DNA from 3 places in the Streptomyces sp. NPDC047061 genome. Region 2 is predicted to be linked to each of the others. Evidence: riboswitches for the same ligand, from Rfam matches in the RefSeq annotation. Region 2 holds a riboswitch; each other region holds the start of a gene.
What was found. A riboswitch is a leader RNA that binds a small molecule or an ion and turns the genes downstream of it on or off. The one in region 2 is predicted to bind cobalamin.
Positions count from the first base shown of each region.

Region 1 (9,401 bases), on a different contig from region 2:
AACGGTTTCCACGACACCGCCAACGCGATGGCCACGACCATCTCGACCGGCGCGCTCAAGCCCAAGATCGCAGTGACCATGTCCGCCGCGCTCAACCTGGTGGGCGCCTTCCTCTCGGTGGAGGTCGCCAACACGATCTCCAAGGGTCTCGTCGACGAGAACGGCATTCGTCCCGAGGTCATCTTCGCCGCGCTCGTCGGCGCCATCCTCTGGAACCTCGTGACCTGGCTGGTGGGCCTGCCCTCCAGTTCCTCGCACGCCCTCATGGGCGGTCTGGTCGGCGCCACCGTCGCGTCCGCCGGCTTCGGCGCGGTCCACGGCGACGTGCTCGTCACCAAGGTCCTGCTCCCGGCGGTCGCCGCCCCCCTGGTCGCGGGCCTCGCGGCGACGCTCGCCACCCGCCTGTCCTACGCGATCGGCAAGAACGCCGACGACAACGCCACCCGCAAGGGCTTCCGCGCCGGCCAGATCGCCTCCGCCGGACTGGTCTCGCTCGCGCACGGCACCAACGACGCGCAGAAGACGATGGGCATCATCACCCTCGCGCTGATCGCGGGCGGCTCCATCGCCCCCGGCTCCAACCCTCCCACCTGGGTCATCCTCTCCGCCGGCCTCGCGATCGCGCTCGGCACCTACATCGGCGGCTGGCGGATCATCCGCACCATGGGCAAGGGCCTGACCGACCTTCAGCCGCAGCAGGGCTTCGCCGCCCAGACCAGCGCGGCCACCGCGATCCTGGCCTCCTCGCACCTCGGCTTCTCCCTCTCCACCACGCACGTCGTCTCCGGTTCGGTGATGGGCGCGGGTCTCGGCCGCAAGGGCGGCACGGTCCGCTGGTCCACCGCGACCCGCATGATGGTCGCCTGGGTGCTCACGCTCCCGGCCGCCGCGCTGGTCGGCGCCCTCGCCGAGTCCGTGACGGACCTCGGCGACTGGGGCACGGCGGTCGTCGCCGTCTTCCTCGTGGCCGCCAGCGCCACGATCTGGAAGCTCTCCCGCCGCGAGGTCGTGGACAGCGTCAACGTCAACGACACCGGCGCCACGGAGCCGGCCGGCGTGGTGACCACGGCGATCGCCGCCGTGACCCCGCCCCCCGCGGGCACGGTCGCGGAGGACCTGACCGCCACGATCCCCTCCCCTTCCCCCGCCCCGGCCGCTCCCGCGACCGACCCGGCCGCCACCGTCTGACCCCCGAGGAAGAAGCGACATGAACATCGACTGGGCAGCCATCGGCTCCGTCTTCGGCGTCAGCCTCGTGGCCACGGTGGGCCTGGTGGCCCTCTTCACCCTCGGCATCAAGGGCCTCTCCGCCCGCGAACGCGCCACCGCCCAGGGCAACTCCGCGACCCTGGCCGTGACCGCCGCCTACCTCTGCTTCGCCGGCTGCACGGCCGCCGTGGCCTGGGGCATCCACCTGATCGTGGCGAAGGCCTGAGGTCCCACCACCCAAAAGCCCTACCGCCCGCGCCGCGGTTCCGTCGGTCAATGCCGACGGAACCGCGGCGCAGTGCAGTACCGGTACCCGCGGGGTCGTCGGCGGGCGTCAACCCGCCGCGATCGACCACACGAGTGGCAGCAGGGACGCATGACGCCCACTACGCCCGGAGTCACAGGATTCGTGTGGAAATTTTTCGCTGAATACGGACCGTGGCCGGAGATCCCACCACCTTCGCCGCATCACACGAACCACTTTCCTACCACTCCTCCGTGTACGAGTGCGGCACTTTCGGGGGTTTTATCCGCATTCGGGCTCGCATTGCGACCTCACCTGAAAAGACACATGTCATACTGACCAGCGCTGGCCGCGACGGTCGAACTAACCTACTCTAATGGGTAGTTACAGTTCGACGGTGGCGGCCCGACAAGTCAGCGACGACATGTGGCAGGGAGCACCATGGCCAGAGACATCGATCCGAGCCTGAATCGCCGCAGGCTGCGAATCGAGCTGCGCAAAGCCCGGGAGCAAGCCGGACTGACGCAGCGGGACGCCGTGAAACGTCTGGAATGGTCACTGTCCAAACTCATCCGGATCGAGGCGGGAACAGTCAGCCTCGGCGTCACCGACCTCCGGGCGCTGCTCCAGTTGTACGAGGTCGCGGAGCCGGACCTGGTGGCGGAACTGGAGGAGGCCGCCCGTGGCTCAAAAGGGCTGTCGTGGTGGGCTCAGTACAGCCAGGTGGTCTCCCCCGCATACGCGCTGTACCTGGGCTACGAGGGGGCGGCGGACACAATCCGCATGTACAACCCCGTCATCCTGCCCGGTCTGTTCCAGACCGCGGACTACGCCACAGCACTGCAGTCCGCCACCGCGCAGCAAGCAGATGTGGGGGCGCAGGTGGATCTGCGCATCACCCGTCAGGAGCGGTTCTTCGACGGCGACCACGGCCCCGAGGTGGACGTCGTACTGGACGAAGCGGCACTGCGACGGGAGGTCGGCGGTCCCGCGGTGATGCGACGGCAGCTGGACCACATCAAAACGCTGGCGGACCACCCCCGGACGACCGTCCGGGTGTTGCCGTTCTCCGCCGGCGCGCATTTCAGTGTCAGCACGGCTTTCATCCTGTTGGGATTCAAGGACGACGACGATCTGCTCTACCTGGAGGGTCCCGCGGGCGGTCTGTCCAGCCGCGACGACCTGGACCTCTCGGCCCGCTACCAGGAGTGCTTCGAAGAGATCAGCGCCATCGCGTACGAAGGTGACCGGATGATCGAGCTGCTCGACACGGTCAGGGAGAGTCTGGACAACGGCTGAATCCGGGCTACTACGGCCCGGCGTGAGACGGGGGAGGGCCGATGGCCGTCTTCGGAATACGGGCCTGGTGGGAGCGGTTGCGCGGGTCGACCGGGGCGGGTGCGTCCGGTGATCCGCCGGCCGCCGCCTCGGACAGCGGCGCGCACCATCTCGACGACACCGCCCTGAAGGCCTACGCCATGCAACGGCAGGAGTGGGCGGAGGCGCTCATCCAGGTGGAGAACGCCAGAGTGGCCGGAGAGATCCGGCTGCTGTCGGCCCGGCTCCTGCTCGGCACGGCGTGCGGCAGCGTCCTGCTGCTCAGCATCACAGTGGCCGCGCGGGTCGCACCCAGCGTCCCGCTCGGCTCCCTGACGCCCCTGGGCACGGCGGTCGTCGGCGCGGTCAGCGCGGCGATCCTCACGGCACTGGGTGCGGGGCTCGGCAGGACGCTGAGCAGGCGTTCCGCCGATGCCCCGGCCGCTCCCGTCAGCGGTGCCGCTGCCGCGTCTGACCGGCCGCCAGAAGGCGGTTCAGAACCTGGAGCCGGTCACTGACGGGGGTCAGCCCCCACCACAGACCGGCGCCCACGGCCACCAGGACCGTCACCACCAGCCACACCAGGCCGCGGGCCGCGCCATCCGGCACCAGCAGTGCCGCCAGCGCGCCCACGCCGACGGCGAGGATTCCCGTCACCGAGCAGTAGAGCGCCAGCGGAAGGGCCGTTGCCGGCCACGCCCCGCGGACACCGCGATCACCCAGCCGGGCAGCGGCAGATTCCTTGGCTCGGTCTCCCATGCGTGTACCTCCCGTCCCCCCGCGCGGTGACTCAGCCGCCGCGCGTCTGCGGGTCCACAAGCTCCGCCAGAAAACCACACCACGCCGCGTGACGAAAGACGAGCACAGCGTCTTGACGCCACTTCGAGTCGCGGACCCGCACGCGGTCACTCCCCGGGGCCACTTCCACGCACTCGTTCTGGCCGCTCGAATGGCTGCTTCTGCGCCACGCCCGCCCCGACAGCTCCCTGCCGACCACGCCCACCTCCTCCAGCTCCACTGGCAACCACACGGTCATGGACACCGTCATCCAGCCGACGGTCCGAGACCGCCGGTCGGCGCGTACACGCACGCCCGTTCCCCTCAAGTGTTCCCAGGTTCCTGGCCGGGAAAGAGCCCAGAAACCGCCTATTCGGCCGCCTGACGACACATCAGCGGTGTGGACCTCAGCACACCGCAGCTCCGCAGGTCAACGGCAAGTTGACTGCCGTTCGGACGCGTGGTGGACTGCCCGAGCCAAGTACGGCGGCAAGGGAGGAAGCCGGTGTGAATCCGGCGCGGTCCCGCCACTGTCACCGGGGTAGCAATCCCCGGGAGCCAGGAACTCCCACCGCCGGTCTCGTCGAACCAGGGCGCGGACACCCTGAGTGAGGACATATCGCCATGCGCGGCTGCCGACCGAGGTTCAGTAACCGGCCCGTCCCCGACCCAGCGGCCGGCTGAGCCGATGGGTGCCGATCGCGTCTTCGCGTACGGCGCCGCCGCCGGCCTTCTCGGTGACCTGCTGCTCGGCGACCCGCGCCGGGGGCATCCGGTCGCCGTGTTCGGGCGGGCGGCCGGGGCCGTGGAGCGGGTGCTGTGGCGGGACCACCGCGGGTGGGGCGCGCTGCACACCGCCGTGTGCGCCGGCGGCGCCGTGGCGCTGGGCGCCGTGGCCCAGCGGGTCGTACGACCGTCCACCGCCGCGTCCGTCGCGCTGACCGCGGCCGCCACCTGGGCCGTCGTCGGGGGCACTTCGCTCGCCCGCGAGGCCCGCGTCATCGGGCGTGCCCTGGAGGCGGGGGACGTCGAGGCGGCCCGTGCCCGGCTGCCGCATCTGTGCGGACGGGATCCGCAGGCCCTGGACGCCGACGGGATCGCGCGGGCGGTCGTGGAGTCCGTCGCCGAGAACACGAGCGACGCGGTCGTCGGGGCGCTGGTGTGGGGGGCGGTGGGGGGCGTGCCCGGGCTGGTGGGGTTCCGGGCCGTCAACACCCTGGACGCCATGGTCGGGCACAGGTCGGCCCGGTACCGGAGGTACGGATGGGCTTCGGCGCGGCTGGACGACGTGGCGGGCTGGCCGGGGGCGCGGCTCACCGCCGTGCTGGCCGCCGTGGCCGGAAGTGACACCACCGGAGCGGTACGGGCCTGGCGGGCCGATGCGGTGAAGCATCCGAGTCCCAACGCCGGGCCCGTGGAGGCTTCGTTCGCCGGGGCGTTGGGGGTGCGGCTCGGGGGGACGTTGTCGTATGGCGGGCGGGTCGAGCACCGGCCGGTGCTGAACGGGGAGGGGCGGAGCGTGGAGACCGGGGACATCGAGCGGGCCGTGCGGCTCTCACGACGGGTGGGGTGGCTGGCGTTGGGGGTGAGTGCGGCGACTGCCTTGCTGCGGGGGCGGATCGACCGGCCACAGCGGTCGCGGGTCGACCAGGCACAGCGGTCGCGGGTCGACCATGCTCAGCGGTCGCGGTCGGCCGTGCAGCGGCCCGGGGGTTCCTCATGAACAACGGAGGCCTCCTCGTCGCCGGTACCACCTCCGACGCCGGGAAGAGCGTCGTCACCGCCGGTATCTGCCGGTGGCTGGTGCGGCAGGGGGTGAAGGTCGCGCCGTTCAAGGCGCAGAACATGTCCCTCAACTCCTTTGTCACGCGCGAAGGTGCCGAGATCGGGCGGGCGCAGGCCATGCAGGCGCAGGCCTGCCGGGTGGAGCCGACCGCGCTCATGAACCCCGTGCTGCTCAAGCCCGGTGGCGAACAGAGCAGTCAGGTCGTGCTGCTCGGCAAGCCGGTCGGTGAGCTCAGCGCACGCGGGTACCACGGTGGACGGCAGCAGCGGCTGCTCGGGACCGTGCTCGACTGTCTCGCCGAGTTGCGGGGCACGTATGACGCGGTGATCTGTGAGGGGGCGGGCAGTCCGGCGGAGATCAACCTGCGCCGGACCGACATCGTGAACATGGGGATCGCCCGGAACGCCGGGCTGCCCGTGCTCGTGGTCGGGGACATCGACCGCGGGGGCGTGTTCGCCTCCTTCTTCGGGACCGTGGCGCTGTTGTCGCCGGAGGACCAGGCCCTCGTCGCCGGGTTCCTCGTCAACAAGTTCCGGGGGGACGTGTCCCTGCTGGAGCCGGGCCTGGACATGCTGCACGGGCTCACCGGGCGGCACACCTACGGCGTCCTCCCCTTCCGGCACGGGCTCGGGATCGACGAGGAGGACGGACTGCGGGTGTCCCTGCGCGGGACCGTCCGGGAGTCGAACACGGCCCCGCCCGTCGGGGCGGACGTGCTCCGGGTCGCCGTCTGTGCGATCCCGCTGATGTCCAACTTCACGGACGTGGACGCGCTGGCCGCCGAACCCGGCGTCGTGGTGCGGTTCGTGGACCGGCCGGAGGAGCTGGCCGACGCCGACCTGGTCGTGATCCCGGGGACCCGGGGGACGGTCCGGGCCCTGGAGTGGCTGCACGAGCGGGGGCTCGCGGACGCGCTGCGGCGCCGGGCCGCCGAACAGCGGCCCGTGCTCGGCATCTGCGGTGGCTTCCAGATCCTCGGCGAGCACATCGAGGACGAGGTCGAGAGCCGCAAGGGGGCCGTCGACGGGCTCGGGGTACTGCCCGTGCGCGTCCGGTTCGCCCGGGAGAAGACCCTCACCCGGCCCGTCGGGGAGGCCCTCGGCGAGCGGGTCGAGGGGTACGAGATCCATCACGGGGTCGGTGAGGTGACCGGCGGGGAGCCCTTCTTCGACGGCTGCCGGGTCGGGCAGACCTGGGGCACGCACTGGCACGGCTCCCTGGAGTCGGACGGTTTCCGGCGGGCCTTCCTGCGCGAGGTGGCGGCCGCCGCGGGCCGCCGGTTCGTGCCGGCCCCCGACACCTCGTTCGCCGCGCTGCGCGAGGAGCAGCTCGACCGGCTCGGCGACCTGATCGAACAGCACGCGGACACGGACGCGCTCTGGCGGCTCATCGAGTCGGGCGCGCCGCAAGGACTGCCTTTCATTCCACCGGGAGCGCCCGCATGAGCACTGTGTTGTTGTTGTCGACCGCCGACACCGATCTGCTGGCGGCCCGGGCCGCCTCCGGTGCCGACTACCGGATCGGCAATCCGACGCGCGTCGACGTCACCGAGGAGCTGCCCGCGCTCCTCGCGGGCGCGGACATCGCCGTCGTACGGCTGCTCGGCGGCAGGCGGGCCTGGGAGGACGGGCTCGCCGCGCTGAAGGCCGCCGGCATCCCGACCGTGCTGCTCGGCGGCGAGACGGTGCCGGACGCCGAGCTGATGGCCGAGTCGTCGGTGCCGGCGGGCGTGGTCGCCGAGGCCCTCAGGTACCTCGTCGAGGGCGGCCCCGGCAACCTCACCGAGCTGGCCCGGTTCCTCTCCGACACCGTGCTGCTGACCGGTGAGGGGTTCGTCGAGCCGCAGAAGATGCCCGAGTACGGCGTCCACGGCTCCCGTACCCGGGAGAGCGGCCGGCCGACCGTCGGGGTGCTCTTCTACCGGGCCCATGAACTGAGCGGCAACACGGGCTTCGTGGACACCCTGTGCGACGCGGTCGAGGCGCGCGGCGCCAACGCCCTTCCGGTGTACTGCGGTTCGCTGCGCGGCGCGGACCCCGGGCTGTACGAGCTCCTCGCCGGGGCCGACACGCTGGTCACGACCGTCCTGGCGGCCGGCGGCACGCACGCCTCGCAGGCCTCGGCCGGCGGCGACGAGGAGGCCTGGGACATCGGGGCGCTCGCCGACCTCGACGTACCGGTGCTGCAGGGCCTCTGCCTGACCTCCTCCCGGCAGGCCTGGGACGACTCCGACGCCGCCCTCTCCCCCATGGACGCGGCGATGCAGGTCGCGATCCCGGAGTTCGACGGACGGCTGATCACGGTCCCGTTCTCCTTCAAGGAACAGGGACCCGACGACGTCCCGGTGTACGTCGCCGACCCCGAGCGGGCCGGACGCGTCGCCGGGATCGCCGTACGGCACGCGCGGCTGCGGCACAAGCCGAACGCGGAGAAGAAGGTCGCGCTGGTCTTCACCGCATACCCGACCAAGCACTCCCGGGTCGGCAACGCGGTGGGGCTCGACACCCCCGCGTCGGCGGTGGGCGTGCTGGACGCGCTGCGGGACGCCGGGTACGTGGTCGAAGGACACCCGGACAACGGCGACGAGTTGATCCACCGGCTCATCAACGCCGGTGGCCACGACGTCGAATGGCTCACCGAGGAGCAGCTGGCCGCCGCGCCCGCGCGGGTGCCGCTCGCCGACTACCGGGCCTGGTTCGAGAAGCTCGCCCCGGAGCTCCGGGACGCGATGACCGAGGCGTGGGGCGAGCCGCCGGGCTCGCTGTACGTCGACGGCGACGACATCGTGCTGGCCTCCCTCCGGTTCGGGAACGTCGTGGTGATGATCCAGCCGCCGCGTGGTTTCGGCGAGAACCCGATCGCCATCTACCACGACCCGGACATGCCGCCGTCGCACCACTACATGGCCGCCTACCGGTGGCTGGAGAACAGTTTCGGCGCCGACGCGATCGTGCACATGGGCAAGCACGGCACGATGGAGTGGCTGCCCGGCAAGGGGCTCGGGCTGAGCGCCGGCTGTGCGCCGGACGCGGTCCTCGGCGAACTGCCGCTGATCTACCCGTTCATCGTCAACGACCCCGGTGAGGGCACCCAGGCCAAGCGGCGCGGGCACGCCACCGTGGTCGACCACCTGGTGCCGCCGATGGCCCGTGCCGACACCTACGGCGATCTGGCCAAGCTGGAGCAGCTGCTCGACGAGTACGCGCTGGTGTCGGACCTGGACCCGACGAAGGCGCCGGCCGTCCGCGCCCAGATCTGGACGCTGGTGAAGGCGGCCGAGCTCCACCACGACCTGCATGTGGACGAGCAGCCGGAGGACGACGACTTCGACTCGTTCGTCATGCACATCGACGGCTACCTGTGCGAGATCAAGGACGTGCAGATCCGCGACGGCCTGCACATTCTCGGCGGCGGGCCGGTCGGCGAGCCGCGGGTGAACCTGGTGCTGGCCGTGCTGCGCGCGTCCCAGGTCTGGGGCGGGCAGGCCAACGCGCTGCCGGGGCTCAGGGCCTGCCTCGCGGCCCATTTCGGGCTGGTGGAGAAGGAGTTGCTGGCCGAGCCGGGCACGCCGGTGAAGGTGCCGGTCGAGCTGACGGATCTCGTGGAGGGCCCGGCGCGTACCGCGGCCGACGCGATCGACCTGCTGGAGCAGCTGTGCCGCCGGGTCGCGGAGGGCATGGAGCAGCGGGACTGGGCCGCCGCCGAGAGCCGCACGCTGGTGCGCGAGGTCCTCGGCACCGAACTCCCGGACGCCGTAGCGGTGGTGGAGTTCGCGTGCGACGAGGTCGTACCGCGCCTCGCCCGGACCACGGACGAGATCGGGCACATCCTCAAGGCCCTGGACGGCGGTTACGTTCCGGCGGGTCCGTCCGGGTCGCCGACGCGCGGCCTGGTCAACGTCCTGCCGACCGGCCGGAACTTCTACTCGGTCGACCCCAAGGCCATTCCCTCCCGCCTTAGTTGGGAGGTCGGCCAGTCGCTGGCGGACTCGCTCGTGCAGCGGTATCTGAGCGACACCGGCGAGTACCCGAAGTCCGTCGGCCTGACGGTGTGGGGCACCTCCGCGAT
Region 1 is NZ_JBEYVI010000003.1:435,198-444,598, reverse strand. Features, by position in the region: gene ABZ887_RS08075 (inorganic phosphate transporter) at 1-1,188, shown strand, start outside; gene ABZ887_RS08070 (hypothetical protein) at 1,208-1,435, shown strand; gene ABZ887_RS08065 (helix-turn-helix transcriptional regulator) at 1,895-2,752, shown strand; gene ABZ887_RS08060 (hypothetical protein) at 2,794-3,288, shown strand; gene ABZ887_RS08055 (hypothetical protein) at 3,221-3,529, opposite strand; gene ABZ887_RS08050 (DUF397 domain-containing protein) at 3,561-3,818, opposite strand; cobalamin riboswitch at 3,995-4,135, shown strand; gene ABZ887_RS08045 (cobalamin biosynthesis protein) at 4,236-5,270, shown strand; gene ABZ887_RS08040 (cobyric acid synthase) at 5,267-6,778, shown strand; gene cobN (cobaltochelatase subunit CobN) at 6,775-9,401, shown strand, end outside.
Region 1: it holds a riboswitch for cobalamin, as region 2 does, so the genes downstream of both, ABZ887_RS08045 (cobalamin biosynthesis protein) here and ABZ887_RS13835 (CbtB-domain containing protein) in region 2, are expected to answer to the same signal.

Region 2 (9,401 bases):
GTCGGCGTCCCCGAAGGCGTCGTACGCCGCGCCCAGCCGCTCGTACTCCAGGTGCGCCGGCAGCCAGGCGGTGCGGGCGGCGGCGAGATCACCACGGTCGATCGCGTCCCGCAGGGCGGTCGTCAGCCGTACGACGTCGGACAGGCCGCCGCCGACCCACTTCTGGTAGGCGAGCGCGGGCGGGATCAGGTCGTGCTCGGTGACCGGGGCCGCGGCAGGCCCGCTGCTGCCCCTGCCGATGCGGACCGTGGGCCCGGTGACGGCGTCGGCGTCGTCGGGCACGCACTTGAAGGCGTAGGCGCCCTTGCCGAGCCGGACGGTCAGCTCCCGGGTGGTGCCGGGCCCGATGTCCTCCACCTCGCCGTACACGGCCTCGCTCGTCGGGTCCTCCAGGAGGGCCTCGGCGGCCCCGTCGGTCGGGTTGTGCAGGTCGAAGACCTGGACGCCGGACACCGGGGTGCTCCATCCCCGGCCGCAGCGGCTGGCGGACACCTCCACGGTGGTGTGCGGCAGCGCGGCCGGGTCGGCGTGTGCGGGGCGTGAGTCGTGCGTGAGGGCCAGAAATCCGGCCACCAGGCATACGACGGCGACACCGACGACCGCCCAGGGACGCAACGACCTCCAGCCGAGGCCGGACAACACCATCCCGAGCTCCCGGGGGTTCGTACCGTTCGTGATCGCCTCATGTTAGGCAGCCCTTTGTTCTCGAACGGCCGTCCAGGGAAACCCATGACCAAGAGTTCCCTGCCGGTTCACCGGACCTCCGGGGAAGCCGCTCAGTCGGTACCGGGCTGGACCATCCGGAAGAAGGCGCGGGCACCGGCGCGCCGCACGGACTGCCGCAGCCGCGCGGGAAGCGGACGGGCGGGAGCCGGGGCGGGGGCGCCGGTCGCCAGGCGTGGGAAGAGCGCCTCGGCGTTGCCGCGGTCGACGGCCGCGAGGGTGCCGGGGTCGACCCCGCCGTCCAGCCCGTTGGCGAAGTACTGGCCCGCCGCGGCCGGCGCGAACGGCCAGTCGCTGCCGAACAGGACGTGCCCGGGCCGGGCGAAGGCGAGCAGCGTGGGCAGGGCGGCCGGGCTGGAGGACAGCGCCGTGTCGAAGTAGAAGCCGCGGAGGTCGTCCAGGATGTCCAGGGGGCTGCGCCCGGTGTCGGCCGCGAGGGCGACGGCCATGCGGTGGGAGGCGTACGGCACGAAACCGCCCGCGTGGCTGAGGACGAACCGGATGTGCGGGTACCGGCGCACGACACCGTTGCGGACCAGGAGGTAGGCGGCACGGGTGGTGTCGAGGAGGAAGTCGGCGGCGAACGGCGGGATCCCGTCCACCGCGGGTCCGGGCAGCTCGGCCGGGTGGACGAACGCGACGGCCCCGTGCTCGTCCAGGACCCGCCACAGGGCGTCCTGGCCGGCGGCCCCGAGGTAGTCGCCGCCGGTGTTGGCGAGCAGGGTGACGCCGTCGGCGCCGAGCTCGGCGAGCGTGCGCTCGGCCTCCTCGGCGGCAGCGGCGGCGTCCGGCAGGGGCAGGGTGGCGAACCAGCCGAAGCGGCCCGGGTGCGCGGCGGCGAGCGCGGCGGAGAAGTCGTTCAGCCGCCGGGCCAGGGCGGCGGCCTCGCCGGGGTCGGCGAGGAAGCCGGTGCCCGGGGTGGAGACCGACAGGATCGCCGTCTCGGTGCCGAGCAGATCCATCAGCTCCAGCGCCGCCTCGGGACTCCACGCGGGCAGCGCCCGGCCGCCCGCCTCGATGATCCCGCGCCCGGCCAGGGCGTCCCGGTAGAAGGGCGGGACCAGGTGCTGGTGGACGTCGATCCGGCGCGAGGCACTGGTCATGGGGCTGCTCTTCCCGTCGTGACGGCACGGGGCCGCCTACTGACGGCCTACTTACCGTAGCGCTGATTACAATTGGAGTAAACGCTACAGCAATGAGCTCACGAGGGCGTGGTGGCTGTGGGCCCCTGGGAGGGTGAGGGGTGGATTCCTCGCTCGCGCAAGCGCCCCGAAGGGGCGCGGGGCTGCATGGCATGTGCGGCTCACTCAAGCGCCCCAAAGGGGCGCGGGGAACTGCGCGACCAGCCCCCACGGCGCCGCAGGCGAACGACGGCGCATCGCGGCGATACCGGCGGAGCCCCTAGCTCAACGGCCTGCCCGCGTCGTCCGTCGCCGCGAGGATGCGGCGGCCGATCTCGTGCAACTGCCGGACCTGGGACCGGGTCAGCGGGTCGAGGACCGTCCGCCGTACGGTCGCCACGTGCCCGGGCGCCGAGTCGACGACCTTCTCCCAGCCGGCGTCCGTCAGCGTCGCCACGGTGAAGCGGACGTTGTCCGGGTCCGGCTCCCGGCGCAGCCAGCCCCGGTCCTCGAGCCGCTTGGCGACGTGGGAGAGCCGGGACAGCGAGCCGTTCGCGAACATCGCCAGCTCGCTCATCCGCAGGGTGCGGCCGGGTGCCTCGGAGAGTCCCGACAGCACCTGGTACTCGAAGTGACTGATCCCCGCGTCCCGCTGCAACTGCGCGTCCAGCTCCGCCGGCAGCCGGACCAGCACCCCGGCAGGGACGAGCCAGCACTGCGTCTCGTCATCCGTCAGCCAGCGAGGCTCGGGAGTCTCCATGGGAAGAGGCTGGCTTGACGGCTCAACTGTCCATACCCATGGGTAGGTTATCGCTCAAGGGTCTGACCAGCCCGGCTTGCCTTGCGAAGGACCTTCACGTCCCGGCCGGTCACTGCCTGTTCAGCCACGTCGTGGACGGACGGGCAGTTATTGAGGGGCGAACGGCCGCGGTCCGGGCGGATCGCGGGGTCCGGCACCGCCGAAGGTGTTACCGATGGTTACGTCGTACCTGGCGGCGGCGGGTGCGAGGGTCGGCGTGCCGTGGGCGGATCGGGCAGGAGAAGATCGTCCGTGACCCACGTGTCCACCCGATCCCGGAAGGAACCGACGAGATCATGCGCCTCATCGTGGCCCGCGGCCCGGCGGAGGTGTCCGGATGACCGGCGCCGAGCAACACGTCCTGCTGCACGTCGACGGACGGGCCGCGCACATCACGCTCAACCGGCCGCAGGCCATCAACGCGCTGACGCACGCGATGGTGCGCCGCATCGACGAGGCGCTCACCGCCTGGGAGCACGACCCGGCCGTCGAGACCGTCGTCATCACCGGCGCGGGGGAGCGCGGCCTCTGCGCGGGCGGCGACATCCGCGCTGTCCACGACGACGCCCGCGACGGCGACGGGTCGGCCGCGGCCGCGTTCTGGCGGGACGAGTACCACCTCAACGCCCGCATCGCCCGGTACCCGAAGCCGTACGTCGCCCTGATGGACGGCATCGTGATGGGCGGCGGGGTCGGTGTCTCGGCCCACGGCAGCGTCCGGATCGCCACCGAGCGGTCCCGGATCGCCATGCCCGAGACCGGGATCGGCTTCGTGCCCGACGTCGGCGGCACCTACCTGCTCGGCCGCGCGCCCGGCGAACTCGGCACCCATCTCGCCCTGACCGGCGCCCAGATCGGCGCCGCCGACGCGATGCTGTGCGGACTCGCCGACCACTACATGCCCTCCGGCTCGCTCCGGGCGTTCGTCGCCGACCTCGCCACCCTGCCCGTGCCCGAGGCGCTCGCCCGGCAGGTCCGGCAGGCGCCGGACGGGGAGTTGGCCGGGCACCGGGCGTGGATCGACGCCTGCTACCCGGCCGACACGGTCGAGGAGATCGTCCAGCGGCTGTTCGCGCACGGCGACCCGGCGGCGAAGGAGGCCGCGGACACCCTGCTCACCCGGTCGCCCACCTCGCTGAAGGTCACGCTGCAGGCGCTGCGCCGGGCCCGGCAACTCGGCTCCCTGGAACGGGTCCTGGACCAGGAGTACCGCGTCTCCTGCGCGACCCTCGCGAGCCCCGACCTGGTGGAGGGCATCCGCGCCCAGGTCGTCGACAAGGACCGCGCCCCGCACTGGTCCCCGGCGACCCTCGCCGAGGTCACCGACGCCGACGTCGACCGCTTCTTCGCCCCGCTCGGCGACCGCGAACTGGGCCTCGCCCCACCCGCCTGAACCGTCCCACCAGCCGCCCACCAGGCGCGAGATGAAGATCACGCCTGGTGACGCGGTCTTGGCCGTGCCCCTGACACGCGGTACGGTCTGTCCGATATCGACGACGGCGAGACGGAAGCCGGTGGAAATCCGGCACGGTCGCGCCACTGTATGCAAGAGCTCCAGGGCTGTTTGTGAGTCAGACCCGTGGCCGTCGTCCTGTGCACCACCGAGATGGGACGCGAACTCCCAGAGGAGGTCCTGCCATGGCGCAGACCGTCGCTCCGCCGACAGCCAACACCCCCGCCGTTCCCGCCAAGCTGCCGCTGTCCGCGATAGCTCCCTGGGCGGTCTTCTTCGGCATCCTGATGCTGGTCCTGCTCTACTTCGTCGGCGCCGAACAGGGCGCCACCTCCGTGTTCAGCGGCACGGACGTCCACGAGTGGGTGCACGACGCCCGCCACCTGCTCGGCTTCCCCTGCCACTGACGCGAGGGACGCCGTACCACCCATGAACTCCGCAACGGTCCGTAACCTCCTGGTGCGGGGCATGCTCGCCGGCCTGGCCGCCGGTCTGCTCGCCCTCGTCGTCGCCTACCTGCTCGGTGAGCCGAACGTCGACAAGGCGATCGGCTTCGAGGACGCCCACTCGCACGAGCACGAGATGGCGGTCGTCTCCCGCTCCCTGCAGTCCACCGCCGGCCTGGCCACCGGTGTCCTGGTCTACGGGGTCGCCTTCGGCGGCATCGCCGCCCTGGCCTACTCCTTCGCCCTCGGCCGTGTCGGCCGCTTCTCGCCGCGGGCGACGGCACTGCTGCTGTCCGGCTGCGCACTTGCGGTCGTCTACGTGGTGCCGTTCCTGAAGTACCCGGCCAACCCGCCGTCGGTGGGCGACCCGGACACCATCGGCAAGCGGACCACGCTGTACTTCCTGATGATGGTGCTCAGCGTGCTCCTCGCGGTCGCCGCCACCATCCTCGGCAAGCGGCTCCGGCCGCGGCTGGGCAGCTGGTGGGCGACCGTCCTCGCGGTGGTCGCGTTCGGTGTCCTCGTCGGGCTGGCGTACCAGTTCCTGCCGGTCGTCAACGAGGTGCCGAACGACTTCCCGGCCACCCTGCTGTGGCGGTTCCGGCTCTCGGCGCTCGCCATCCAGGTGGTGCTGTGGGGCGGATTCGGCCTGCTGTTCGGCGAGTTGGCCGACCGTGTCCTCAACCCGAGGCCGGCGAAGGCGCCGGCCGCCGCCCGCACGGTGCCCGCTCCGCACTGACCCGCGGTGCGGCACACCGAACGACACGAGAGGGCCCCCGGAACCGTCCGGGGGCCCTCCCGCGTTTTCCGGATCGGAAACCGTCGACCGGTGTCCGTGGACCCGTGCGTGTGCTGCCGTGCGCGATCAATGCCCGCGGACCGCCGTATCCTGCGGGCCGTGACGGTGACTTATGTACTGGACGGCAGCGGGATCAGGACCCTGGAGGACTTCTGGCGGGTGATCGGCGAGGCGGTCAACGGGCCCGGCGGCTACTTCGGCCGCAACCTCGACGCGTTCGTCGACTGTCTCCGGGGCGGCTTCGGCACGCCCGAGGACGGCGACTTCGTCTTCGAGTGGCGCGACCACGAGACGTCCCGTGCGCACCTGGGCCATGCGGAGACCGCCCGCCAGCTGGAGCTCCGGCTCGCCCGCTGCCACCCGACCAACCGTGCCGACGTCGCGGCGAAGCTGGCCGAGGCCCGCGCCGGACGCGGGGCCACCGTCTTCGACTGGCTGGTCGAGATCTTCGAGGAGCGGGCCCCGGACACGGTACGTCTGCTGTGAACCCGCCGTGAACCCGCCGTGTCTTCGGCGCGCGGCCGGTGCCGCACTCGCGCCCGCGGCCGCTGACAAGGAAAGATGGGCGGCGAGCGATCGATCAACGACTGCGGAGGAAGTGGACTCATGCCGCATGAGCGAGCGGGCCGGCCGGCGGCTCCGGAGGACCTCGTCGACGTGGCCCGGCTGGTCACGGCCTACTACGCACTGCACCCCGACCCGTCCGACCCGGGCCAGCGGGTGGCGTTCGGCACCTCGGGCCACCGCGGATCGTCGCTGACGACCGCCTTCAACGAGGACCACATCGCCGCCACCAGCCAGGCCATCTGCGAGTACCGCGGCGGCCAGGGCACCGACGGCCCCCTCTTCCTCGGAGCCGACACCCACGCCCTGTCCGAGCCCGCCAAGGTCACCGCCCTGGAGGTCTTCGCGGCCAACGGCGTGACCGTCCTGATCGACAGCGCCGACGGCTACACCCCCACCCCCGCCGTCTCGCACGCCATCCTCACCCACAACCGGGGCCGTACGACCGGCCTCGCGGACGGCGTCGTGGTGACCCCCTCGCACAACCCGCCCGCCGACGGCGGCTTCAAGTACAACCCGCCCAGCGGCGGCCCCGCCGCCTCCGACGCCACCTCCTGGATCCAGGACCGCGCCAACCAGATCATCGCGGACGGGATGAAGGACGTACAGCGGATCCCGTACGAGCACGCGCTCGCCGCGCCTGCCACCGGCCGGTACGACTTCATGGGCACCTACGTCGACGACCTGCCCAGCGTCCTCGACCTCGACGCGGTCCGGGCCTCCGGACTGCGCATCGGCGCCGACCCGCTCGGCGGCGCCTCCGTCGCCTACTGGGGCCGGATCGCCGAACGGCACGGGCTCGACCTGACCGTGGTCAACCCGTACACCGACCCCACCTGGCGGTTCATGACGCTGGACTGGGACGGCAAGATCCGCATGGACTGCTCGTCGCCGTACGCGATGGCCTCGCTCATCGAGAAGCGGGAGGAGTTCAGGGTCGCCACCGGCAACGACGCCGACGCCGACCGGCACGGCATCGTCACCCGCGACGCCGGCCTGATGAACCCCAACCACTACCTTGCCGTCGCCATCTCCTACCTCTACCGCCACCGCGAGCAGTGGGCGGCGAGCGCCGGCATCGGCAAGACCCTCGTCTCGTCCTCGATGATCGACCGGGTCGCCGCCGACCTCGGCCGCCAACTGGTCGAGGTCCCCGTCGGGTTCAAGTGGTTCGTGGACGGACTGGTCAGCGGGGCGATCGGGTTCGGCGGCGAGGAGTCCGCCGGTGCCTCCTTCCTGCGCCGGGACGGCTCGGTGTGGACCACCGACAAGGACGGCATCCTGCTCGCCCTGCTCGCCTCCGAGATCACGGCCGTGACGGACAGGACCCCGTCCGAGCACTACGCCGACCTCACCGCCCGCTTCGGCGAGCCCGCCTACGCCCGCATCGACGCCCCGGCGACCCGCGAGGAGAAGGCCCTCCTGGCCAAGCTCTCCCCGGCCCAGGTCACCGCCGAGACCCTGGCGGGGGAGCCGGTCACCGCCGTCCTCACCGAGGCCCCGGGCAACGGCGCGGCGATCGGCGGCATCAAGGTGACGACGGAGAACGCCTGGTTCGCGGCCCGCCCGTCCGGCACCGAGGACGTCTACAAGATCTACGCCGAGTCCTTCCAGGGCCCCGACCACCTGGCCCGGGTCCAGGAGGAGGCCAAGGCGGTGGTGATGGCCGCGCTCGGCAGCTGACGCCCCGGGCGGCGCGGTCAGGTCGCGAGGGTGCGGCGGCGTGCCCTGGCCTCGGCCAGGTCCGCCGCCGCCCGGCGGGCGTCCGCCGCGAGGTGGGCCGATCCCCAGGCGTGCGCGGTGCGTTCGGCCAGCGCGTAGCCCTCGGCCGCCGCCCGGTCCTCACCGAGGAGCCGGTGCAGGTCGGCGAGGGCGTGCGCGAGCGGACGGCTCGCGTACACCGCGCCCGCCGCGCCCGCCAGCTGGTCCCGCAGCGGGAGCAGGTGCCCGAGCAGGGCGGCCGCCGAGTCGTGGTCCCGGTGGAGCACGGCGAGCTGGGCACGGAAGTCGAGCTCCAGGCCGTAGAGATGGTCCTGCAGCGGCTCCGGGGCCACGGGCACGGCCAGGGCCTCGTCGAGTCGGCCCAGCCGGGCCAGGACCAGCGCCTGCGCCACCGCGACCGGGGCACCCGCGGACTCGTACACGGCACGGACCACCGGTTCGATCTCGGCCACCCGGCCCTGGACGAACCGCATGGTGATCACCGCCAGCGTGCGCAACCCGGTCGCGTGATGGGCGCCCACCCGCTGCAACAGGGTGTCCGCCTCCGCGTAGGCGGCCTCCGCCGCCTCGAAGCGCCCGGCCACGGTGGCCAGCATCGCGGAGGTCGCGGCGCTGAGCCCCTGCGCCCACACCATGCGGTAACGGCGGGCGAGGACCAGCCCCTCCGCGGTGTGCCGCTGCACGGCCGCCGGGTCGTTGCGGGCGGCGGCGGTCATCGAGTCCAGGTTCTCGCAGATCCACCGGTAGGCGGGCAGGTCGTGGGCGTGGGCGAGGTCGCGCAGTTCGGCGGTGAGCTGCGATCGGGTGGCGGCCCGGGTCTCGTGCGGCAGCAACCGCGCCGAGGTCATCAACGCGGCCGCCATCAGCGGGGCTTCGCCGTCGGCACGGGCGAGCGCCAGCTGGACGTGGGACGCCTGCAGGGCCCGCGGCGGATCCTCGGCGGCGACCGCGTCGACGAGGGCCTGCAGCACCCGGGCCCGGGTCGGGCCGTCGAGGCCGGGATCGGCCGCGAGCCGTTCCAGGCGGGCCAACGCGGTCCGGTCGTACGGTCCTTCGAGCCGGCTGCGCCAGGCCGCGGGCTCGGTCCACGCCCCGTACACGGCCGCGACCAGGTCGCCCCGGTCGGCCTGTTCGGCGAGTTCCACCGCACGCTGCCGGGTGCGCCGGGCCGCGTCCGTGGCGCCGGTCCGCACCTGCGCGCCCAGCAGCCGTACCAGCAGCTCGATCAGCCGGTCGGGCGGGGCGTCGTCGCCGGTGGTCGCGGTATGGGTGTCGATCGCCTGCTGGATCAGGGTGACGGCGACGTCGTGGGCGTAGCGCCGCTCGGCGGCCTCGGCGGCCCGCAGCGCGTAGTCGACGGCGAGCGGCGCGTCGGCCGCGCTGCCGGAACGGGCGAAGTGGTGGGCCAGAGCCGCGAGTTCGGCGGGGTGGTGGTGGCGCAGGAGGCGCGCGACGCGGGCGTGCAGCCGGGAGCGTCGGGCGCCGGACAGGTCGGCGTAGACGGTGTCGCGGACCAGGGCGTGCACGAACCGGACACGGCCCGGCCCGGGTTCGGCGAGCAGCCCGGCGGCCAGCGCCGCGTCCAGGCCCTCCAGCACCTGCTCCTCGTCCGCCTCGGCGGCGTCGACGAGCAGCGCCACCTCGGCCTCCAGTCCCAGTACGGCGGTGAGCTGTACGACGGACCGGGCGGCGGCGGGCAGCAGGGCCAGGCGACGGCGCAGCACGTCACGCACGCCCTGGGGGACCTCGGAGACCGCGACCAGGGCGCCTTCGT
Region 2 is NZ_JBEYVI010000007.1:85,069-94,469, forward strand. Features, by position in the region: gene ABZ887_RS13810 (EfeM/EfeO family lipoprotein) at 1-645, opposite strand, end outside; gene ABZ887_RS13815 (amidohydrolase family protein) at 777-1,826, opposite strand; gene ABZ887_RS13820 (MarR family transcriptional regulator) at 2,125-2,604, opposite strand; partial or broken gene ABZ887_RS13825 (acyl-CoA dehydrogenase family protein) at 2,877-2,984, shown strand; gene ABZ887_RS13830 (enoyl-CoA hydratase/isomerase family protein) at 2,981-4,036, shown strand; cobalamin riboswitch at 4,104-4,245, shown strand; gene ABZ887_RS13835 (CbtB-domain containing protein) at 4,282-4,503, shown strand; gene ABZ887_RS13840 (CbtA family protein) at 4,526-5,281, shown strand; gene ABZ887_RS13845 (barstar family protein) at 5,441-5,827, shown strand; gene pgm (phosphoglucomutase (alpha-D-glucose-1,6-bisphosphate-dependent)) at 5,948-7,588, shown strand; gene ABZ887_RS13855 (BTAD domain-containing putative transcriptional regulator) at 7,606-9,401, opposite strand, start outside.

Region 3 (9,401 bases), on a different contig from region 2:
AGCGGCACCCCCGGGCTGTGGTCGCTGATCAGCCATGCCCCCAGCACCGCGCCGGCGAACAGCGCGACGACCGCTGCCGCCCGGCGCGGGGAGCGGTGGCTGGTGCCGTCGCCGAGGCGGGACTCGGAGAGGAGTCCGGTCAGGGTGGTGGTGAGGACCGTGGTCGCCGTGAGGTCGGGCACGCCCAGCTTGCGGACGTTCGCGTTGCGCAGCCCCATCGCGAAGGCGGTCAGCGCGATCAGGACGTACCTGGTCGCCGGCGTGCCGGAGCCGGCGAAGGCCAGCACGGCCGACCCGGCCACCAGGGTCGCCTCCGCCGCCAGCGTCACCCGCATCCACCGGCGCCGGGAGCCGACGGCGAACCGGGCCGCGACCCGGCCGCCCATCGCCGCGCCCAGCATGAAGGCGGCCAGCGAGGTCGCCGAGTGGGGGACGGAGAAGCCGGGCGTCCCGGCGGCCGCGAAGCCGAGGATCACCACGTTGCCGGTCATGTTGGCGGTGAAGACATGGCCCAGGCCGAGATAGCTGACGGCGTCGATCAGGCCGCTCACCAGCATCAGCGCCAGCAGCACGGCCACCAGCCGCACACCGCGGGTCTCGGGGTCGCGGGGCGGGGTGGCCGTCGTCATCGTTCCTCCGGCGGTCCGGCGGGTGGGCTGGCTCCGGGCCCAGTGCACCACGGCGGACCGCACGTCGGCGGCACGGCCGGACGGGTGTCGGCACCACGGTCGGCCGCCTGTCGGCACCACGGTCGGCCGCCTGTCGGCAGCACGGCCGGATGTACGTCGGCACCACGGCGGGCCGTGCGTCGGCACCACGGCGGACCGCACGTCGGCACCACGGCCGGACATGCCGCGGCAGCGCGGCCGCACCTGTGTCGGCGCCCTGTCCGGACATGCGTCGGCACCCTCGCCCAGGAGGAGGGGCGAGGGTGCCGGAGTTCAGGGGCGCGCGGTGCCGGGGATCAGCGGCGGCTGCGCGGCTCGGCCGCGATCGACCGCGGGCGCGCGCGGGTCGGCGGCTCAGTACCAGCCGTTGGCCTGCCAGAAGCTCCAGGCGGCGGTCGGGCTGCCGTAGCGGGAGTTCATGTAGTCCAGACCCCACTTGATCTGGGTGGCCGGGTTGGTCTTCCAGTCGGAGCCGGCGGACGCCATCTTCGAGCCGGGCAGGGCCTGGACCAGGCCGTAGGCGCCGGAGGAGGAGTTGGTGGCGGAGATGTTCCAGCCACTCTCGTGCGACACGATCTTGCTGAACGCGTTGAACTGTGCGGCGTCCGGAATCATCTTGTGCGCGATCGACTGGGCCGAGGAGGCCGACGTGGTGGCGGCCTGGGCGGGCGCCGCGGTCAGGGCCATGCCGGCGGCGGCAGCGGCCACGGCGGCGGTGGTGAGGGCCTTCTTCGGGGAAGCGATGCGGCGGATGAAGGACACGGACACGGAGAACCTCTTTCGTCGGGGACAGGGAGTCGCCGTGCTCCGGAACCACCCGTGAGGGCCGTCCGTATGCGTCGGCGCCGCGGCCCGCTGTGGGCTCGTGGCGCCTGGCGACGTCGTCCAGACAAGCAGGCCGGAAACCTGTCCGCAATCACCCCGTTTACTAGTGGTGGTCGCATACGCGTCGATGGTCCGTTGTGTGGCGTGGCTCTCAAACCGCAGGTCAGCTAGGGTCGCGAAACGGACAAAAGGGAAAAGTCTGACTACTGTTCCGGATCGTAGGTGACGTGGGTCATGTGGGGTGCTTCACCGGTCCGGTCACCTGGCGCGTACGGCGCCTCACGTCCCGGGACCGTCGAATGTGACCGCGGTCTCGAAGGCGGCCCGCCGGGTGGCCCGGCGCAGCGCCCGCAGCAGCGCCGGACCGAGGAGAAGGGTGAGGACGACCGTGCACAGGGCCCGGCCCAGGTTCCAGCCCATGGCGGTGGCCAGGCTGTAGGCGAGGAAACGGGCCAGGTTGGCGGCGGGCCCGGCGTGCGGGTCGAAGGCGAGGTTCGAGGCGGTGCCGGCCAGCAGCGGCCAGCCCGCCAGGTCGACGACCGTGCCGTAGGCGAACGCGGCCACGAAGCCGTACCCCGCCAGCAGCGCCAGCTCCCCGCGGCCGCGCAGCCGACCGGCGCCCGGCAGCAGGCCGGCCCCCATCGTGAACCAGCCCATCGCCAGCATCTGGAACGGCAGCCACGGCCCCACCCCGCCGGTGAGCAGCGCCGACGCGAACATGGTGAGCGAGCCCAGGGTGAACCCGAAGCCCGGCCCGAGGACCCGCCCGCTCAGCACCATCAGGAAGAACATCGGCTCGATCCCGGCGGTGCCGGCGCCGACCGGCCGCAGCGCCGCCCCGGTCGCGGCCAGCACGCCCAGCATGGCGACCGCCTTCGGACCGAGTCCCGACTCGGCGATCGTCGCCGCCAGCACGGCGACCAGCAGCACCAGCAGCCCCGCGAAGAGCCAGGGTGCGTCCTGGGCGTGCGAGGCGATCCGGGAGGAGGGCGGGGCGAGGAAGGGCCAGCCGACGGCGACCACGCCGACGGCGCTGACGAGGAGCAGGGCGGCGAGGGAGCGGGGGCCCAGCCGCACGGGGTTCTCGGCGCGGGACCTCGCCCGGGGACGCGACCGGATACGGGGAGGGGGTGCGCCGGTCATGTCAGCGCCTCCCGGACCTGGGCCACGGTGAGCCACCGCTGCGGCGCGAGGATCTTCGTCACCTGCGGGGCGAAGGACGGCGAGGAGACGACGATGTCGCCGGTCGGCCCGTCCGCGATGACCTCGCCCTCCGCGAGCAGCACCACCCGGTGCGCGAGCTCCGCGGCCAGCTCCACGTCGTGCGTGGCCAGCACGATCGCGTGCCCGTCGGCGGCGAGCCCGCGCAACACGCCCACCAGCCGGGCCTTCGCCGCGTAGTCCAGGCCCCGGGTCGGCTCGTCGAGCAGGAGCAGCGGCGGGCGGGCGGTGAGGACGACGGCGAGCGCGAGGGCGAGCCGCTGCCCCTCGGAGAGATCACGGGGGTGCGTGTCGTCCGCGACCCCGGGCAGCAGGTCGGACACGAGCCCGCGGCAGGTCCCGGAATCCGCCCCCGCGTCCCGGTCGGCGGCCGCGCACTCGGCCCCGACCGTGTCGGCGTACAGCAGGTCACGCGGTTCCTGCGGGACCAGTCCGACCAGGCGCACGAGGTCACGCGGGCGCGTGCGGTGCGGGACCGCGCCGCGGACCCGCACCGCGCCGGAGCCCGGCTCGACGAGCCCGACCAGTGCGCCCAGCAGCGTGGACTTCCCGGCGCCGTTGCGCCCCATGAGGGCCACGGTCTCCCCGGGGGCGACGGTGAGGTCGACGCCGCACAGCGCGTCGACCCGGCCCCGGCGGACGGCGAGGGAACGGACCTCGGCGAGCGGAGCCGCCGCGCCGACCGCGGAACCGCTCACACGACCACCCCCGCGACCGGAAACGGGCCGCTGCTCCGGGACCCGCCCGGCGAGCCGCTCCCGCAACCCGGCCGCCGCCGCCCGCCGCCGGGCGTCCCGTACGGTCATCGGCAGCGGCGACCACCCGGCCAGCCGCCCCAGCTCCACCACCGGCGGACACACCGGCGACACGGCCATCACCTCGGCGGGCGTCCCGCACACCGGCGCGGCCCCGTCCCCCGGCAGCAGCACGACCCGGTCGGCGTACTGCACGACCCGCTCCAGCCGGTGCTCGGCCAGCAGCACCGTCGTCCCCAGGTCGTGCACCAGCCGCTGGAGCACGGCCAGCACCTCCTCGGCGGCGGCCGGGTCGAGCGCGGAGGTCGGCTCGTCCAGCACCAGGACCGCGGGATGCGGGGTGAGCACCGACCCGATCGCGACCCGCTGCCGCTGCCCGCCCGAGAGCGTGGCGATCGTCCGGTCCCGCAGCTCGGCGAGCCCCAGCAGATCGAGGGTCTCCTCCACCCGCCGCCGCATCACCGCCGGGGCGATCCCCAACGACTCCATCCCGTAGGCGAGTTCGTCCTCCACGGTGTCGGTCACGAAGTGGGCGAGCGGATCCTGGCCCACCGTGCCGACGACGTCCGCGAGTTCGCGCGGCCGGTGGGTGCGGGTGTCCCGGCCGGCGACCGTCACCCGCCCGCCCAGGGTGCCGCCGGTGAAGTGCGGCACGAGCCCGCTCACGGAGTTCAGAACCGTCGACTTCCCGGTGCCGGACGGGCCGGCCAGGAGGACGAGTTCACCCTCCGGCACCTCGAAGTCGACATCCTGCACAGCGGGTCGGTCCGCGCCGTCGTAGGTGACGGAGACGTCCTCGAAACGGATCACGACGGCTCCTCCCTGGGGTCCTTGGGATCCCCGGGAACGATGAGAGCGGGCAGCAGGCCGAGCAGCACGGCGGCCGCGGGCCAGAGCGGAAGCGTGGGGGCGACCAGCGGTACGACCCCGGGATGCAGGGCGTCCGGATCACGGACGGACGCCAGGGTGAGCAGGGCGGCGACCGCGGCGCCGGCCCCGGACACCAGCCAGGCCCGCGCGTCCCACGGGTCCGGCCGGTACCGGGTGCGCGGCGAACGCCGGCCGCCGAGCCGCAGCCCCGCCAGCGCGGCGGCCACCCCGGCCGGCAGCAAGGTCATTCCGTAGCCGCTGCCTTCAGCGGTGAGCAGCCCGTACGTTCCCGCGCAGATGCCGAGCAGGCCGCCGAGGGTGAGCACGGCCGTCGTACGGCGGACCCGGTCCGGGACGTCGGCGCTGCGGCCGTACCCGCGCGCGTCCATCGCGGCGGCGAGGGCGACCGAACGCTCCAACGCGCCCTCCAGGACCGGGAGTCCGACCTGGAGCAGGCCGCGGATGCCGGAGTCGGGGCGGCCGCGCAGCCGCCGGGCGGCCCGCAGCCGCTGCACGTCGGCCACCAGGTGCGGTGCGAAGGTGAGCGCGACGACCACGGCCACGCCCAGCTCGTACAGGGCACCGGGCAGGGACTTGAGCAGCCGGGCCGGGTTGGCGAGCGCGTTCGCGGCGCCGACGCAGACCAGGAGGGTGGCGATCCTGAGGCCGTCGTACAGGGCGAAGACGAGCGCCTCCGCGGTGACCCGGCCGCCGAGCCGGATGCCCTGGGCCCAGTGCGGGAGCGGCACTTCGGGGAGGGTGACGAGGGTGTGCGCGCCGGGGACGGGGGAGCCGAGGACGACGGTGAAGGCGAGGCGGACGAGGAGGACGGCGAGGGCGAGCCTGGCGAAGGCGGCGTAGGAGCGGGACCAGGGGGCGACCCGGCTCCGGCAGACGGCCACGACGTAGGCGGTGACCGCAACGAGAAGGGCGAGGAGGAGGGGGTTGCTGGTACGGGACGCGGCGACCCCGAGAGAGAGCGACCAGAGCCACCAGGCGCCGGGGTGCAGGGACACTCGCCCGCGCTTGCGCCCCGTGCGGGGCGCGGGGAACTGCGCGGCCGGCCCCCACCGACCCGCGATGTCACCCATTCCTGCGCCGCCGCGCCTGCCAGAAGGCCCCCGCGGCGAGAAGCGCGACGACTCCCGCACCCGCCAGCAGCCCCACCGACGGCCCGCTGTCCGACGTACCCCCCGCGGCCACCTTCTCCCCGCACCCCCGCTCCGGATATCCCCCGATCGCGCACAGCAACGCGTTCGTGTCGTACCGCAGCGGCTTCGCCACCGTCGCCAGCGCCTCCGCCGTCGTCGCGTCCTCGGACACCACCGCACAGGCCGTCCGCCGCGCAGGCGGCCGCTCTCCCGGGGACGCGTCCGCCGCCGTGCCGAAGTCGACGACCAGCCCCACCCGCTTCCGGCCCGCCACGGCGGGCGTGCCGGCACAGATCGTCCCGAAGTCCGCCGTGCCGCGCGGCCGCGACGCGTCCGCCGAGTCCTCGCTCACCGCGAAGCGGAAACCCTCGACCGAACCGTCGGCGGGCCGCGCGGTGGAGGGGCCCTGCGTGGCGTACGTCCAGCGCGCGCCGTCCCGCTCCCAGAAGGACCAGTAGCGGTAACCGGTGGCCGCCGCCGGCCCGGCGGCCGCCGCGCACAGCGTCAGCGCGGCCAGGAGCAGCAGCGCGGCCCGGCGGACCGCGGTCACAGCTGCTGCTGCTTCCGGCGGCCGCTGAGCAGGAAGCCGATGCCGATACCTCCGACGAGACCGGTGCCGACGATCCACCACACGCTGTTGCCCGACTTCTTCTCCTCGGTGTGCTTCGCGGCGGCCGTGGCCGCCTGCGGCGCCGGACCCGTCGCGTTCAGCGCCGTCACGAGGTTCGTCCCGCCGAAGTCGCGCGGGTCCGCGCCCATCGCGTGCGCGGCGAGGATCAGCTCGGCGTAGGCCGCGGGCCCGCTCTGCTCCGCCCACGGCACGGCGTGCGCCTCCAGCCACGCGTACGGCTTCTTCGCCGGCTTCGTCCAGCCCTGCGCGGCCATGGCGACGACCGCGTCGGCGGTGTTGCCGTAGTCCGGCTGGGGCTCGGCGCCGGGCAGCGCGGAGACGAGGTGGCCCTTGGCGGAGGTGGCGTCCGCCAGGTACGCGGCACCGTTGCGGGCCACCGCCTCCCGGGTGAGGGCCTTGGCGGAGTCCGCGCAGGCATGGCTGCCCTCCGCCGACGCCTTCCCGGCCGTCGTCACGAACCCCTTGCCGAGGGCGCCGAGCACCCCGGCCGCGGTCGCGTCCGCGTTGGCGGCGAGCTTCCCCTGCTTGTCCGGCTGGTAGGCGAGGGCGCCGCCACCGTCCTCGTCGCAGGGGAGGGACCACTTGGCGAGGAGGGCGTACGGCGACCTGTCCGCGCTCGCGCCGGCCGCCGCGAGCGCGCCGACGACCACGCCGGTGGAGTTGGTGTCGCTGGCCGAGCCGGGGGCGTAGCCCCAGCCGCCGTCCGTGTTCTGCTGCGACTTCAGCCAGTTCACGGCCCTGTCCGCGGCGGCGTCGTGGCCGCCGGCCGCCTTCAGCGCCTGTACGGCGGCCGCCGTGCTGTTCGTGTCCACGGTCACCTTGGCGTCACAGGCCGCCGTCGGCTGGGCGCGGAACGCGGCGAACGAGCCGTTCGCGCACTGCTGTCCGGCCAGCCAGTCCACCGCCTTCGCGGCCGGGGTGACCCCCACCGCGCGCTGGGCCAGCAGGGCGAGGGACTGGCGCCAGACGCCGTCGTACTTCGGGTCCGAACCGCCGTACAGCCCCGACGGGAGGACCGCCGACGCGGAGGGCGAGGGGGACGCGGTGCCGGCGGCCATGTCGGCGGCCAGTGCGGTCGTCGCGGGCGTGGCGGTACCGATGACGGCGGTGGCGGCCAGCACCCCGGCGGTGCGGCGGAGGACGGTCATGGTCGGCGGGTGCCTCTCCCTGCGGGGAGCCGGGCAGCACGGGACACCCCGGCGGCTCGGCTCCGTAAACCTCGACGGTGCCGTGCGACGGCGGGCGCCGGCGCACATGAGCCGATCAACGTCCCGGGCGCGGCGGTCCGGCTTGCCACAGAGGGTGTGGCTCACGGTTGCGGGTCAGCGCCGGAATTGCACCGGCTTCCCCCCGTACGGGTGATGACGACCCGGCTACCTTACCGGCCGCCCGGCGGAAGCTGAGAGGGGGCTGTGCGGGGACCGTTTCGTTATGGTCAGGCCATGACGGGGAGACTGCTCGGCTCGGGGCGTTCGGCCGACGTGTACGAGATCGACGAGGCATGGGTGCTGCGCCGGGACCGGGACGGCTGGGGGGACGCCGCCGCCGAGGGCGCCGTGATGACGTACGTACGGGAGCACGGGTACCCGGCGCCCCGGGTGCGGCCGTCCGGGTCCCGTACCGAACTGGTGCTGGAGCGGCTGCCCGGGCCGACCAAAGCCGGGAGGAAGTCGAAGTGCTGGGAGAAGCGGGCGAGTTGATACGGGCGATCGCGTTCTAGGGTGGTTCGTACGAGCTTCCCCCGTAATTCTCGTGCACCGGATCGCACACCTCTGCGACCATCCCCGGATGGCGCACAGTCTCGAATCGCTGGTCATCCGGCACACCCACCGCCTTCCCTCCCCCGCGGGTTCCGACGGGGAAGGAGCCGTCGCCGCACGGCAGTTCGACGCGGCACTGACGTCCGTGGGCTTCAAACTCTCGGCGGAACTGCTGGAGCGGCTGTCGGGACGGTCCGAGGCCGCGGTCCTGCACACCGCCAGACGGACGCTGCGCACCGTGAGCGAGATGGTGGGCGACCACGTCCGGCACAACGCGTACTTCATCGACTTCCCGGCGAACGTGCCGGACACCGAAGAGTTCTGGATGCAGTGCGTGGCGAAGGCGCTCGGCGACGAGAAGTCGCGCGGGAAGGTGCTGGCGCAGCTGCGGAGCGGGGTCCTGGACCTGCTCGGTCTCCCCTCGTACGGCCGGTACCAGCACACCTACGAGGACATGCTGGCGGCGCAGGACGAACTGATCGCCTCGGCGGGTGACCGGGTCACCGTCCTGCATCTCGGCCGGGACCTGGACGACGAACTCACCGACCTGTACCTGTCCCTGGCCGGCTGCGCGACCCCGCTGGGCGAGGACGACCTGCGCGACCTCAAGGCCCTCGCGGAGCGGTGCGCGCTCGGCCCCCAGCCGGAGGCGATCCCGGTCCGGGAGAACCGGGCGGTCGTCAACGAGGCCCGGCTCGGTGTCGGGGCGGACCTCCTCCTCGACACCGTCACCGACGTGCTGCGGCTGGCCTGCGCGCTGTCGGGCGGCGACGTGACGCTGCAGGAGCCGACCCGGTTCCGGGCGCTGTCGCGGCCGCTGCGCCGGGGGCTGCTGGCGGGTCTCGACGCCGTGGTCGCGGCGAACCCCGCGAAGCTCGCCGACGTGCACGCGCACCGGGAACCCTTCAAGCGGCTCGGCGAGCGACTCCATCCGCACGAGTACCCGCGCTGGCCGCACGCCGCCGACGTGTTCGCGGTCGCGCGGGGCGACAAGGAGGCACGGTCCTTCGACAGCCGGATCGAGAGGCTGCTCGACGCGTTCGACGTCATCGGTGCGGTGGAGCTGCTGAAGTCCGCTCCCGGCAAGCTGTTCCGCGCCCTGGACCTCCTGCTGCGCATCGCCGCCGACCAGGAGGAACGGGACGCGGTGGTGGCCGCCGCGGTGCAGGTCGCTCCCGACGTCTCCGGCCGGGTCGCGCTCTCGGTGCGCGAGCACTTCCACAACCGGGCAGCCGAGAGCGGCGAACCCCGGATCTTCGTCAACCGCCGGGGCCGCGCCTGGGTGACCTCCGACCAGCGGCCGCCGGTACCGGCCGCCGACCGCGATCGCCTGATCGCCGCCCTCGACACCGAGATACGCCGTCGGCTCCCGGTGCCGGGCCGGCTGCTGCTCGACCCCGACATCCTCGACGTGGCGCTTCCGCTCAGCGGCCGGGCGACCGAGGCCGGGCTCGGCGTACTGCCCCGAGGGTCCCTCTCCGAGGTCGACGGTGAACAACTGCGCTTCTTCGTGTACTGGA
Region 3 is NZ_JBEYVI010000025.1:51,248-60,648, reverse strand. Features, by position in the region: gene ABZ887_RS30565 (YoaK family protein) at 1-629, opposite strand, end outside; gene ABZ887_RS30560 (transglycosylase SLT domain-containing protein) at 1,023-1,436, opposite strand; gene ABZ887_RS30555 (ECF transporter S component) at 1,773-2,636, opposite strand; gene ABZ887_RS30550 (ATP-binding cassette domain-containing protein) at 2,633-4,279, opposite strand; gene ABZ887_RS30545 (CbiQ family ECF transporter T component) at 4,276-5,430, opposite strand; gene ABZ887_RS30540 (SCO2322 family protein) at 5,423-6,040, opposite strand; gene ABZ887_RS30535 (prenyltransferase/squalene oxidase repeat-containing protein) at 6,037-7,269, opposite strand; cobalamin riboswitch at 7,378-7,509, opposite strand; partial or broken gene ABZ887_RS30530 (aminoglycoside phosphotransferase family protein) at 7,564-7,776, shown strand; gene ABZ887_RS30525 (TerD family protein) at 7,910-9,401, shown strand, end outside.
Region 3: it holds a riboswitch for cobalamin, as region 2 does, so the genes downstream of both, ABZ887_RS30535 (prenyltransferase/squalene oxidase repeat-containing protein) here and ABZ887_RS13835 (CbtB-domain containing protein) in region 2, are expected to answer to the same signal.